Regions from separate parts of the Vibrio sp. 9-16B-A1 genome, predicted to be linked through region 2. Evidence: predicted binding sites of a transcription regulator. Region 2 holds the regulator's gene; each other region holds the start of a gene.
The links. Region 2 encodes PurR, which represses purine synthesis genes. Its sites were predicted from a motif close to TNANGNAAACGTTTNCNTNA; they were not measured.
Positions count from the first base shown of each region.

Region 1 (3,101 bases), on a different contig from region 2:
TGCCTTTATGGCCTTTATCTGGCCACCGGTCGGACAGGCGCTGGACGTGTTCTCCCACTGGGCAGCGTATCAGAACCCTGTGATGGCCTGGGCGGTTTACGGCGCGGGGGAGCGTTCGCTTCTGCCGGTCGGCCTGCACCATATCTGGAATGCACCATTCTTCTTTGAGGTAGGCAGCTACATTCATCCGGATACAGGTAAAGAGATCACCGGTGAACTGAGTCGTTTTTTCGCCGGGGACAAGACAGCGGGTTATTTGTCCGGTGGCTTTATGTACTCTATGTGGGCTTTGCCTGCAGCGGCGCTGGCTATTTATCACTGCGCATCGCCAGAGCGCAAAAAAGTTGTCGGCGGTCTGATGGCTTCAGCAGCCCTGACTTCATGGCTGACCGGCATCACCGAACCGATTGAGTTTACGTTCCTGTTTGTGGCACCGATCCTGTACGTGATCCATATTTTCCTGACCGGTATTGCTTTCGCACTGACCGCGTTCCTGGACATCAAACACAGTACGGACTTTGCCCACGGCGCAATCCAGTTCTTCCTCTACTATCCAATGTCGACTAACGCCTGGTTGTTCTTCATCATCGGTCCACTGTGGGCAACGCTTTACTACGTGCTGTTCCGGACCCTGATCGTGAAAATGGATCTGAAAACTCCGGGACGTGAGAGTGACCCTGTGAAGGTGGAACTGGCAGGCAAGCTTGATGATGTGGCCGTGGGTGTGGTGGCAGCCCTTGGTGGCAAGGGCAATATCAAGAGTGTTGATGCCTGTATTACCCGTCTGCGGGTAACGGTAAAAGACATCAGTTACGTAGATATCGAAAGATTAAAACAACTGGGTGCGCACGATGTACTGGTGATTGGAGACAGTCTGCAGGCCATATTTGGTACCCAGTCAGACAACATTAAAACCGAAATTCACGATGTGCTCGCACTCTCCTGAATAAGACTTACCTCCCCCCTGTAGGGTAAGCGCTCCGGCCGGCTCCTGTAATAGTGAGCCGGTTTTTTTGTTCTGAAATCCAGACGAAATGCAACGCAGTGGATCACAAATTTCTGTTAAAAACGCAGTTCGGTTTGCGCAAATTGAGAGCAGGATGTTCAATTACTGACCGCGGAACCGTTTGCGTCAAAAATATGTGATGCACTTCAAATTTTCGCCGCTATACTTCACGCTCGGTTTTAAGCCGAAGCTTAGCCAATACAAGCCGTCACATGGAACAGTGAATGACCCTGCGGACAGGACCAGCTAGATTTATCTGCTTGTAAAGGTGAAAAAATGTTTGTGATCCGATTCCTTTCTTCGAGTTGGAGTGTTGATTCAGCACCCGCGACTTCCCAGTGTTCGACCCGATTTGGTCATGCAATGGAGGGACGCTGGTAATGGGTATCTTATTAAGTCTTTTTGGTATCGTCGTTCTTATTGGTTGTGCATTCGCACTGTCTGAAAACCGTAGCGCGATCAACTGGAAAACCGTCTCCCGTGCTCTGATGCTTCAGGTCGGTTTTGCCGCTTTGGTTCTTTATTTCCCTCTTGGCCAGCAGGCCCTTGCCGCACTGAGTGGTGGCGTTTCCAGCATTCTTGGCTTTGCTGATGAAGGTATCCGATTCCTGTTTGGCGATCTGGCCAGCACCGGATTTATCTTTGCTGTTCGTGTTCTTCCTATCATCATCTTCTTCTCTGCTCTGATCTCTGCCCTTTACTACTTAGGCATCATGCAAAAAGTCATCGAGTTCATCGGTGGTGGCATTCAAAAATTCCTGGGTACCAGTAAAGCCGAATCCCTGGTTGCAACCGGTAACATCTTCCTGTCACAAGGCGAGTCTCCACTTCTTATTCGTCCGTTTCTTGCCAAAATGACCCGTTCTGAACTGTTTGCTGTTATGGCTGGTGGTATGGCATCGGTTGCCGGCAGTGTGCTGGGTGGTTACGCAGGTCTGGGTGTTGAACTGAAATACCTGATTGCAGCGAGCTTTATGGCGGCGCCGGGCAGCCTGATGATGGCGAAACTTATCGTGCCTGAGCAGGATGTTCCGCTGAACCAGAGCAACATTGACCTGGACAAGAGTGACCAGAGCAACGTAATCGACGCGCTGGCAAGCGGTGCGATGAACGGCATGAAAGTCGCTGTAGCGGTAGGTACTATGCTTATCGCATTCGTAAGTGTGATTGCGATGGTGAACACTGGCCTTGAAAGCGCGGCAGAACTGGTTGGCTTACATGGTATTACCCTGCAGTCAATCTTCGGTTACATCTTCTCGCCACTGGCGTGGGTAATCGGTGTACCGGCTGACGAAGTACTGATGGCGGGTTCTTACATCGGCCAGAAAGTGGTAATGAACGAGTTTGTTGCCTTTATCGACTTCATTGAGCACAAAGCCATGCTGTCTGAGCACAGCCAGGTGATCATCACTTTCGCTCTGTGTGGTTTTGCTAACATCGGTTCTATCGCGGTTCAGCTGGGTTCTATCGGTGTGATTGCACCAGAGCGCCGCTCTGAGGTTGCAAACCTGGGTATTCGCGCGGTTATCGCTGGTACACTGGCAAACCTGATGAGTGCCTGTCTGGCTGGCCTGTTTATCATGCTGTAACAGCCTGACCTGAATGTTTGAAAGCCCGCAGTTGCGGGCTTTTTTACACCCAAGCGCCTGGTAAGTTGGCCTAACCGGGCAGAACCGCTTATAGTGGCGGCGTAACTTATTTGAAATAGCGAAACAAAGATGCAAGACGATGAACTGATGACGGGCGATATGCTTGTTGAAACAGTAAAAAACCAGCTGGAAGACGGCAACCCGATCAAAGTAAAAGAGACCCTGATGCGTCTTATGATGACCGGCACATCAAGAGAAGAAGCGATCGAAATGATCGCGTGTGCACTGTCGATTGAGGTTTATGACGTGGCTAAAAATGACGGCAGTTTTGATATTAAGCGTTACAGTGAAAATCTGGATGCGCTGCCGGACATGCCGTGGGATTTTGAGTAATCCGCTGCTGTTCTGTCCGGTACAGTTTACTGAGGGCCTGCGTAATGCAGGCCTTTTTTCTTACGGGTCGTTCTGACCGCTGACCGCTGAGCCTGCAGACTGCAGCTAATTTC
Region 1 covers NZ_JBSDZD010000011.1:57,846-60,946, reverse strand. The annotation lists gene ptsG (glucose-specific PTS transporter subunit IIBC) at 1-946, shown strand, start outside; gene ACVB80_RS17220 (NupC/NupG family nucleoside CNT transporter) at 1,387-2,595, shown strand; gene ACVB80_RS17215 (hypothetical protein) at 2,725-2,988, shown strand.
Region 1: a site for PurR is predicted at 1,116-1,135, ahead of ACVB80_RS17220 (NupC/NupG family nucleoside CNT transporter). Genes of this name have one in related genera too.

Region 2 (3,101 bases):
ACATTGGCAAAAGCGGCCTGCTCAATGATGAGCCTGCCCGGCAGATGGAAGAACTGATGCAGGAAAAAGGCATTTCAATGCAGGAAGGCTTCAACGAACCGGCGGATCACCTGGCCGTTGAGCTCGATTTTTTGGGTAACCTCATCATCCGCTCCAACGAGTGTGAAAAACCGGAGAAGTTCGAAGCATCGCTCCTGGAACAGAAAGCCTTCATTGATGAGTACCTGCTGAGCTGGGTTCCTCAGTTTAAGCAAAAATGTCAGCAGTTTGACGAGTTTGGTTTTTATGCCGCGGTAGCGTCGCTTTTGCATGACTTCCTGATCCTGGACGGACACTACCTGGCGGGCGAATAGGCCTGCCAGACCTTTTTAGCTGGCGTTAAGAAAAATTAATTTGTGTGATGGAAACGCGGCAAAATGACATATTTATGATTGTCAGGTCTCAATTATGAGTCTAGAATTGTGACCGCAAACGATAAAATATGATAAACCATTTGGAAAGCAAGGTAAGCCGCTGTTAGTTAGCGGTTTTTTGTTTTTTAACAGATATGTTTTCAGCCAGGTTCGCTTTTCACGCCAACTTTTCTGACCGCAGTATGGCCTTTTCCCCTGCGGCAGAACTGATAAAAGCGCCCATACGGCAGAAACAGGAACAAATATATGGCCACAATTAAAGATGTTGCGCGTTTAGCTGGGGTGTCCACCACCACAGTCTCGCACGTGATTAACAAAACCCGCTTTGTTGCTGAAGCAACGCAGGAAAAAGTGCTGCAGGCAGTAAAAGAGCTAAACTATGCTCCGAGTGCCGTAGCGCGCAGTCTGAAATGTAATACTACCCGTACTATCGGTATGCTGGTCACCCAGTCAACCAACCCGTTTTTCTCGGAAGTGGTTGATGGTGTGGAAAGCTACTGTTACCGCCAGGGCTACACCCTGATCCTGTGTAATACAGGCGGTATCTACGAAAAGCAGCGCGACTATATCCGCATGCTGGCAGAAAAACGTGTCGACGGCATCCTGGTGATGTGTTCTGACCTGACCGAAGAGCTGCGTGAAATGCTTGATGCTCACGCGGACATCCCTAAAGTTATCATGGACTGGGGCCCTGAAAGTTCAGGTGCCGATAAGATCATCGATAACTCAGAAGAAGGTGGCTACCTGGCGACCAGTTATCTGATCAAAAACGGCCACAAAGACATTATGTGTCTGTCTGGTCAGTTTGAGAAAGCGATCTGTAAAGAGCGTATCGCCGGTTACAAACGCGCAATGGAAGAAGCCGGTCTGCCATTCGAAGAGAAGAACATCATTGAAGGTAACTTCGAATGTGATACTGCTGTCATGGCAGCAGAGCAAATCCTGGCGATGGACAAACGTCCGACCGCTGTGTTCTGCTTCAATGACACCATGGCGCTGGGTCTTATCAGCCGCCTTCAGGAAAAAGGCTTACGCGTCCCTGATGATGTTTCCGTGATCGGTTACGATAACATGGACCTGTCGGCGTACTTCTCGCCACCACTGACGACCATCCACCAGCCTAAACGCCGTGTGGGTAAAACAGCATTCGAGCTGCTGCTGCAGCGCATCAAAGATAAAGAACATGAGCGCCGCGTGTTCGAGATGCAACCTGAGCTGGTTGAACGTAAGTCAGTTAAACGCCTTGGATAAGGCAGCATAATGAAACAAAGCACGCATAACGCGTGCTTTTATTTGGATCAATGTCACACTAAATGCAGACGAGTGTGATGTTAATTCCGCTTTTTCACTATTATTTTTTATATCAGGCTTTCTCCGAAATACGATTTCAAATGAAAACCTGAACTGATGTCACGCACAGGGCAAACCACCTGAAAGGGTGGGACGCAAAGCCACCGGCCTAATCCAGTAACTGAGACGTGTCAGGGACTGGGATGGTAGCGGGGTTGCCGATGGCAAATATGCACACCAGCGCGAGCTCGCGCTATCAGTCATGCATCGATTTGCTCAAATGCTCGGACCTGAATTTAGTGGCGGAACTTCTAAACCGGGACATACAGCATGAACAAACCTACTCTAAAAAACTCGCTGAGACTCTTCGAGAGTCTGGGAACTATTAAATCCCGTTCAATGTTCGGAGGCTTCGGCGTCTTCGCGGACGACGTAATGTTTGCACTGGTGGTTGGCGATACCCTTTTCATCCGCGCTGACAACCAGAAAGCAAAAGATTTCAAACTGGCCGGCTTCGAACCTTACATTTACAAAAAACGCGGCTTCCCCGTGGTCACCAAATACTTCGCCCTGCCAGAGGCAATGTGGCAGACACCGAACATCATCATTGAAGAAGCCACCCACGCACTCGAAATTGCCCGCCAGGAGAAAGAGCAGCAGGCTCAGGCCAAACCTGACCGTCTGAAAGATCTGCCTAATCTTCGCCTTGGTACCGAACGAATGCTTAAAAAAGCCGGTATCTGCAGTGTGGAAGAGCTGCAAAATCAGGGTGCAGCAGGCGCATATAAAGCCATCCAGCAAAGCCATTCAGGCAAAGTGGGCGTAGAACTGTTATGGGCGCTTGAGGGAGCGATCCGCGGCAGTCACTGGTCTGTTATTCCACAGGCCCGGCGTGATGAACTGCTCAGTCAGGTGGGCTAAAAATTTAACGTGAACAAACACCGGCTTGATGCCGGTGTTTTTGGTTGCGCGGTACGTGGTACGTGGTACGTGGTACGTGGTACGTGGTACGTGGTACGTGGTACGTGGTACGCAGTTTACGGGCTTTACCGGCCACCACAATGAAACTCTTTATATCTGAAAGAAATCTCACTGTTTCCCTGTCATAATTCTAAGAGACATAAAAACGGAATATTGAGATGAACAAAAAGGTCGTTATCGGAATCGTACTGTTAGCCGCTATTGTGGGGCTGGGTTATCAGTTTGGTCCCCTGCTGACTCTGGAAAACGCCAAAACGCAGCAGGCGGCGCTGGCGGGCTTTATTGAACAAAACTTTTTGTTAGCCTTTGGTGGCTACTTTCTTTTATACGTTGCGGTGACCGCGCTTTCCATTCCCGGCGCTACCGTGGTTACCCTGCTGGCTGCCGCCCTGTTTGGCTTTACCAACGGCCTGCTGC
Region 2 covers NZ_JBSDZD010000002.1:214,465-217,565, forward strand. The annotation lists gene torD (molecular chaperone TorD) at 1-353, shown strand, start outside; gene purR (HTH-type transcriptional repressor PurR) at 660-1,664, shown strand; cyclic di-GMP riboswitch class I at 1,824-1,926, shown strand; gene ACVB80_RS04685 (TfoX/Sxy family DNA transformation protein) at 2,034-2,624, shown strand; gene ACVB80_RS04690 (TVP38/TMEM64 family protein) at 2,843-3,101, shown strand, end outside.

Region 3 (3,101 bases), on a different contig from region 2:
TGCGGTAACTGCGATTGTACTGGCACTGGTTGGCAAACTGGGCGCTCTGCTGCAAACCATTCCGGTACCGGTGATGGGCGGCATTATGATCCTGCTGTTTGGCTCTATCGCGACCGTTGGCCTGAACACGCTTATTAAGAACAATGTCGACCTGCACAAATCACGTAACCTGGTGATCGTGGCGGTAACCCTGGTATTTGGTATCGGCGGCATGGCATTTGGCATCGGCGACTTCAGCCTGCAGGGCGTCAGCCTTTGCGGTATCGTGGCTATCGCACTCAACCTCATCCTGCCGGATGACCTGGGTGAAAACCATGTGGTTGATAATGCGCAGATGGAAGAGGATAAAGCGTAAAAGACAGGTACTGGGTCACCCGGTCCTGGGTTTCTGGGGTGAAATTCCCCATAACCCAGGACCCAGCAGCAAAGCGCTCCCAGGACCGGAAAAACAAAAAGGGAAGCAACAGCTTCCCTTTTTCATTCATACATAAATAAAGCGAAAAATGTTCGCTTACTTAGTACCAAAGATCTTATCACCCGCGTCACCCAGACCCGGTACGATGTAGCCTTTGTCGTTCAGCTTCTCATCGATCGCTGCAGTGTACATCTCTACATCCGGGTGTGCTTTTTCCAGCGCTTCGATACCTTCAGGAGCTGCAACCAGAACCAGCACTTTAATGTGCTGACAGCCTTTCTCTTTCAGCAGGTCGATAGTAGCGATCATCGAACCACCAGTCGCCAGCATAGGGTCAACAACCAGAGCGATACGCTCATCGATGTTAGACGCCAGTTTGTTGAAGTAAGGAACCGGCTCCAGGGTCTCTTCGTCACGGTAGATACCTACCACGCTGATACGTGCGCTTGGCATGTGCTCAAGTACACCGTCCATCATACCCAGACCAGCACGCAGAATTGGCACTACGGTCACTTTTTTACCTTTGATCTGGTCAACTTCAACCGGGCCGTTCCAGCCATCAATGGTTACGCGCTCGGTTTCAAAATCCGCAGTCGCTTCATAAGTTAACAGGCTGCCTACTTCTGTAGCCAGTTCGCGAAAGCGCTTGGTGCTGATGTCCCCTTCACGCATCAAACCGATTTTGTGTTTAACCAGAGGATGCTTCACTTCAACAACTTTCATTTCCAACTCCGACATATTTTAAATAAACCGCCAGAGTATACATGGTTTTGAATGATATTTCAGGTTTGAATGACAACAAAAAAAACTGACGCAAACGTTTTCCTTTTCCGTTCAACCCCTGTTAGAATAGCGCCGTTTTTCACATCCAACCTATGACGAGGACATCCCCGTGAGTGGTAACAACTCTTCTCTTAGCTATAAAGACGCTGGTGTAGACATCGACGCAGGCAACGCTCTGGTTGACCGTATTAAGGGTGTGGTAAAACGCACTCGCCGCCCGGAAGTAATGGGTGGCATCGGTGGCTTCGGTGCACTTTGTGAACTGCCGACCAAATATAAGCAGCCTGTACTGGTTTCCGGTACTGACGGCGTGGGTACCAAGCTCCGCCTGGCTCTGGATATGAAAAAACACGATACCATCGGTATCGACCTGGTCGCGATGTGTGTGAACGACCTGATCGTTCAGGGCGCAGAACCTCTGTTCTTCCTGGACTACTACGCGACAGGCAAACTGGATGTAGATACCGCAGCTGACGTGGTTGCCGGTATCGGTGAGGGCTGTGTACAGGCTGGATGTGCACTGATCGGCGGTGAAACTGCTGAAATGCCGGGCATGTACGAAGGCGAAGACTACGACGTTGCAGGTTTCTGTGTTGGCGTAGTTGAAAAAGAAGACCTGATCGACGGCACCAAAGTAGCCGAAGGTGACGCACTGATCGCTGTTGGTTCAAGTGGCCCGCACTCAAACGGTTACTCACTGATCCGCAAGATCCTGGAAGTATCCGGCGCGGACCTGAACGAAGAGCTCTGCGGCCGCACTATCGGCGAGCAGCTTCTGGAGCCGACCCGCATCTACATTAAATCTGCACTGAAGATGATTGAGCAGCATGACATCCATGCAATTTCTCACATCACTGGTGGTGGCTTCTGGGAAAACATCCCACGCGTACTGCCAGAAGGTACTAAAGCCGTCGTTGATGGAAACAGCTGGGAATGGCCGGCTATCTTCTCCTGGCTGCAGGAGAAAGGTAACGTTGAGACCCACGAAATGTACCGCACCTTTAACTGTGGTGTAGGCCTTATCGTTGCCCTGCCAAAAGATCAGGCAGATGCGGCGGTTGAACTGCTGAAAGCAGAAGGCGAGAACGCCTGGGTTATCGGTGAAATTGCTTCTGCCAAAGATGGCGAAGAGCAGGTAGAGATCCGCTAAACCATGGAAAATATCGTTGTCTTAATTTCAGGTAACGGTTCCAACTTACAGGCTATGATTGATGCCTGTGAGTCCGGCCGTATCCGTGGAAAAGTCAGCGCCGTTTTTTCCAATAAGGCTGACGCTTACGGACTTGAGCGCGCCAGACAAAGTGGGATTGATGCCCACTTTGTCAATCCAAAGGAATTTGCTTCCCGCGAAGCGTTCGACGCTGAGCTGATGGCTCAGATCGACCGCTGCCAGCCCGACCTGGTGGTACTGGCCGGTTACATGCGCATCCTGTCTGATGAGTTCGTCCGTCATTACCTGGGAAAAATGGTGAATGTTCACCCTTCCCTGCTGCCCAAATACCCGGGGCTGCATACCCACCAGCGCGCCATTGAAGCCGGAGATAAAGAACACGGAACCAGTGTTCACTTTGTTACCGAAGAGCTCGATGGTGGCCCTGTGATACTGCAGGCCAAAGTGCCGGTGTTTGATGATGACACGCCGGAACTGCTCAATGAGCGGGTACAGTCACAGGAACACGGCATCTACCCTATGGTAGTGGACTGGTTTCTGTCAGGTCGCCTGGTGATGAACAGCCAGGGTCAGGCCGTACTGGATGGAGAGCCGTTAGGCACTCAGGGCTACGCGCAGGACTGATTAAGCAAGTATTAAAAAAGGTGGCTGATGCCACCTTTTTTAATACTTGCTACCAGAGAGTCACAAAGGCTCTGTCGGCGCCTGGGATTTCACTTTCTTCGGCGGATA
Region 3 covers NZ_JBSDZD010000014.1:107,229-110,329, forward strand. The annotation lists gene ACVB80_RS19870 (uracil-xanthine permease family protein) at 1-355, shown strand, start outside; gene upp (uracil phosphoribosyltransferase) at 512-1,138, opposite strand; gene purM (phosphoribosylformylglycinamidine cyclo-ligase) at 1,308-2,348, shown strand; gene purN (phosphoribosylglycinamide formyltransferase) at 2,352-2,993, shown strand; gene ACVB80_RS19890 (class II glutamine amidotransferase) at 3,054-3,101, opposite strand, start outside.
Region 3: a site for PurR is predicted at 1,225-1,244, ahead of purM (phosphoribosylformylglycinamidine cyclo-ligase). Genes of this name have one in related genera too.

Region 4 (3,101 bases), on a different contig from region 2:
AACAAAATCGGAACCCCAAAAGTACTCGCCATCGCCATTCTGGCCGCCCTGCCCGTATTCAGCGCCAGTGCAGCGCCACTCACTCTTGAGGCTGGCATCCCCCAGGCTGACGCAGTTGCTCACTCCAACGCATGGCTGGAAGTTAACCTTAGCCAGTTCAAAAGCAATATCGAGCAGTTCAAAGGCCATATCAGCCCTGATACCAAAATCTGCGCCGTCATGAAAGCTGACGCCTATGGCAATGGTATCCGTGGTTTAATGCCTGAGATCCTGGCACAGCAAATCCCATGTGTTGCTGTCACCAGTAACGCTGAAGCGCGTACGGTACGTGAAAGCGGCTTTAAGGGCCAACTGATGCGGGTGCGCTCTGCCAGCATTGCTGAGATCACCCAGAGCCTGGATTTGGATATCGAAGAGCTTGCCGGCAGCCTCGGCCAGGTCAAAGCCCTGTCTGAGCTGGCCAAATCCTCAGGAAAAGAGATCAAAGTTCATCTGGCTCTGAACGATGGCGGAATGGGACGCAACGGTATTGACATGTCCGGCGAAAAAGGAAAGAAAGAAGCGCTGGCGATGACGGCTCAGTCAGGGGTGAAAATCGTCGGCCTGATGACTCACTTCCCGAACTACAACGCTGATGAGATCCGCGCCAAACTGAAGGACTTCAAACAAAACACCAGCTGGCTTCTGCAGGAGTCCGGACTTAACCGCGATGACGTCATGCTGCACGTGGCAAACTCATACACCGCACTGAATGTGCCGGAAGCGCAACTGGATATGGTTCGTCCCGGTGGCGTGCTCTACGGCGATCTGCCGACCAATCCTGAGTATCCGTCTATCGTCTCATTCAAGACCCGCATTGCCTCCCTGCACCAGCTGCCTGCGGGTAAAACCGTGGGCTACGACAGCACCTTTACCACAAAACGTGACAGCTTACTGGCTAACCTGCCGGTCGGTTACTCAGATGGTTACCCAAGAAAGATGGGGAATCGTGCTGAAGTGATCATTAATGGCCAGAGGGCAAAAGTGGTGGGTGTGACATCAATGAATACGACTGTCGTGGATGTCAGCGACATCAAAGGCGTACTTCCGGGCCAGGAAGTTACCCTGTTTGGCTCAGACAGGAGTGAGAGCATCAGCGTTTCTGAAACTGAAAACAGTGCAGATCTTATTTTCCCTGAGCTCTATACCCTGTGGGGACTCGCCAACCCGAGACTCTACATCAGGTAACCTGCAAAGCCGCCATCATGGCGGCTTTTTTATTGCAGTGACCGTCGGCCGAACCGATACAAACCAGCAAAAACGAAAAAGCCCCGATGAACTAAGTTCACCGGGGCCGGAATAAATGGCACGCCCTGCAGGATTCGAACCTGCGACCACATGCTTAGAAGGCACGTGCTCTATCCAACTGAGCTAAGGGCGCGCTACAGGGAGAGGATTATACGAGTTAAGCCCTGAAGGTCAACGGCTTTATCCGACATTCTGATTCGAATGCCCAAAAAAGAGCCACGGCGTTTTTTATTTCAGCAAAGTCTTCTGGCTCAACCGATTGCTTAATGGAAATTGTTAAGTTTTTTTGCGACAATGCGCAAAAATTGTTACTTAAAACATCAAGGGAACATGATGAGTGCGCAAATTATTGACGGCAAATTAATCTCCCAAACCGTTCGTTCCGAAGTCGCTGCACGGGTAAAAGCCAGGCTGGATGCCGGGCTGCGTGCACCGGGTCTCGCGGTCGTTCTGGTGGGTGAAGATCCCGCCTCTCAGGTGTATGTCGGCAGCAAACGCCGCGCCTGTGAAGAAGTGGGCTTTATTTCCAAATCCTTCGACATGCCTGCTACCACCAGCGAAGAAGAGTTGCTGGCTCTGGTGGATGAGTTAAACCAGGACAGCGAAATCGACGGGATCCTGGTCCAGTTACCGCTTCCGGCAGGCATTGATACCACCAAGGTCATCGAGCGGATCACCCCGGAAAAGGATGTCGATGGCTTCCACCCTTACAACGTTGGCCGCCTGTGTCAGCGTATTCCCAAGCTGCGTTCGTGTACGCCGAAAGGCATCATCACCCTGATGGAGCGTTACAACGTTGAAATGCGGGGCAAGCACGCGGTGATCGTCGGAGCCTCCAATATCGTTGGCCGCCCGATGACCCTTGAACTGCTGCTGGCAGGCTGTACCACTACCACTACTCACCGCTTTACTGAAGGGCTGGAGCAGTACGTGCGTCAGGCGGATATTCTGGTGGTCGCGGTCGGTAAACCAAACTTCATTCCAGGCGAGTGGATCAAACCTGGCGCGGTGGTGCTGGATGTGGGCATCAACCGGCTGGATTCCGGCAAACTGGTCGGGGATGTGGAGTACGAAGTAGCGAGGCAGAAAGCGAGCTTTATTACTCCGGTACCAGGCGGCGTAGGGCCAATGACGGTCGCGACCCTGATTGAAAACACCATGATGGCGTGTGAGCAGTACCATAAGTAAGTACTGACTTTCTCTTGTTCAGTACCATAAATGATAAAAAGGGCCCCCTTCCGTGACGGGCCCTTTTTACACGCCAATTTGGCTTATGTATTTTACCTGAAAAGGTAAACGCTTACAGCGAAAGGATCACACCTGCAATCGATGCGCTCATCAGGTTCGCCAGAACACCAGCGGTGATCGCTTTGGCACCATTTTGAGAGATGAAAGTACGACGCTCAGGAACAATGCTGCCCAGGCCGCCAATCAGCATCGCCATGGTAGAGATGTTGGCAAAACCACACAGTGCGAAGGTTACGATAGCCTGTGAGTGAGCACTCAGCTGATCTTTCACGTCCATCAGCTGGATAAACGCAACAAACTCGTTCACCACCACTTTGTTACCGATAAGCGAACCAGCAACAATCGCTTCGTTCCACGGCACACCAATCGCCCATGCTACCGGAGCGAACAGGTAACCCATGATCAGGCCAAAGCTCAGCTCGATACCAAACAGGTCGCCCACGTGGCCCAGCAGGCCGTCCAGCAGCGCAATCACACCAACGAACGCCAGCAGGGTTGCACCTACTGCAACGGCGATACGCAGACCAGACATCGCACCATCTGCCATGGCTTCTACTACGTTAGTC
Region 4 covers NZ_JBSDZD010000015.1:91,491-94,591, reverse strand. The annotation lists gene alr (alanine racemase) at 1-1,227, shown strand, start outside; tRNA gene ACVB80_RS20505 (tRNA-Arg) at 1,344-1,420, opposite strand; gene folD (bifunctional methylenetetrahydrofolate dehydrogenase/methenyltetrahydrofolate cyclohydrolase FolD) at 1,621-2,475, shown strand; gene ACVB80_RS20495 (NupC/NupG family nucleoside CNT transporter) at 2,588-3,101, opposite strand, start outside.
Region 4: a site for PurR is predicted at 1,535-1,554, ahead of folD (bifunctional methylenetetrahydrofolate dehydrogenase/methenyltetrahydrofolate cyclohydrolase FolD). Genes of this name have one in related genera too.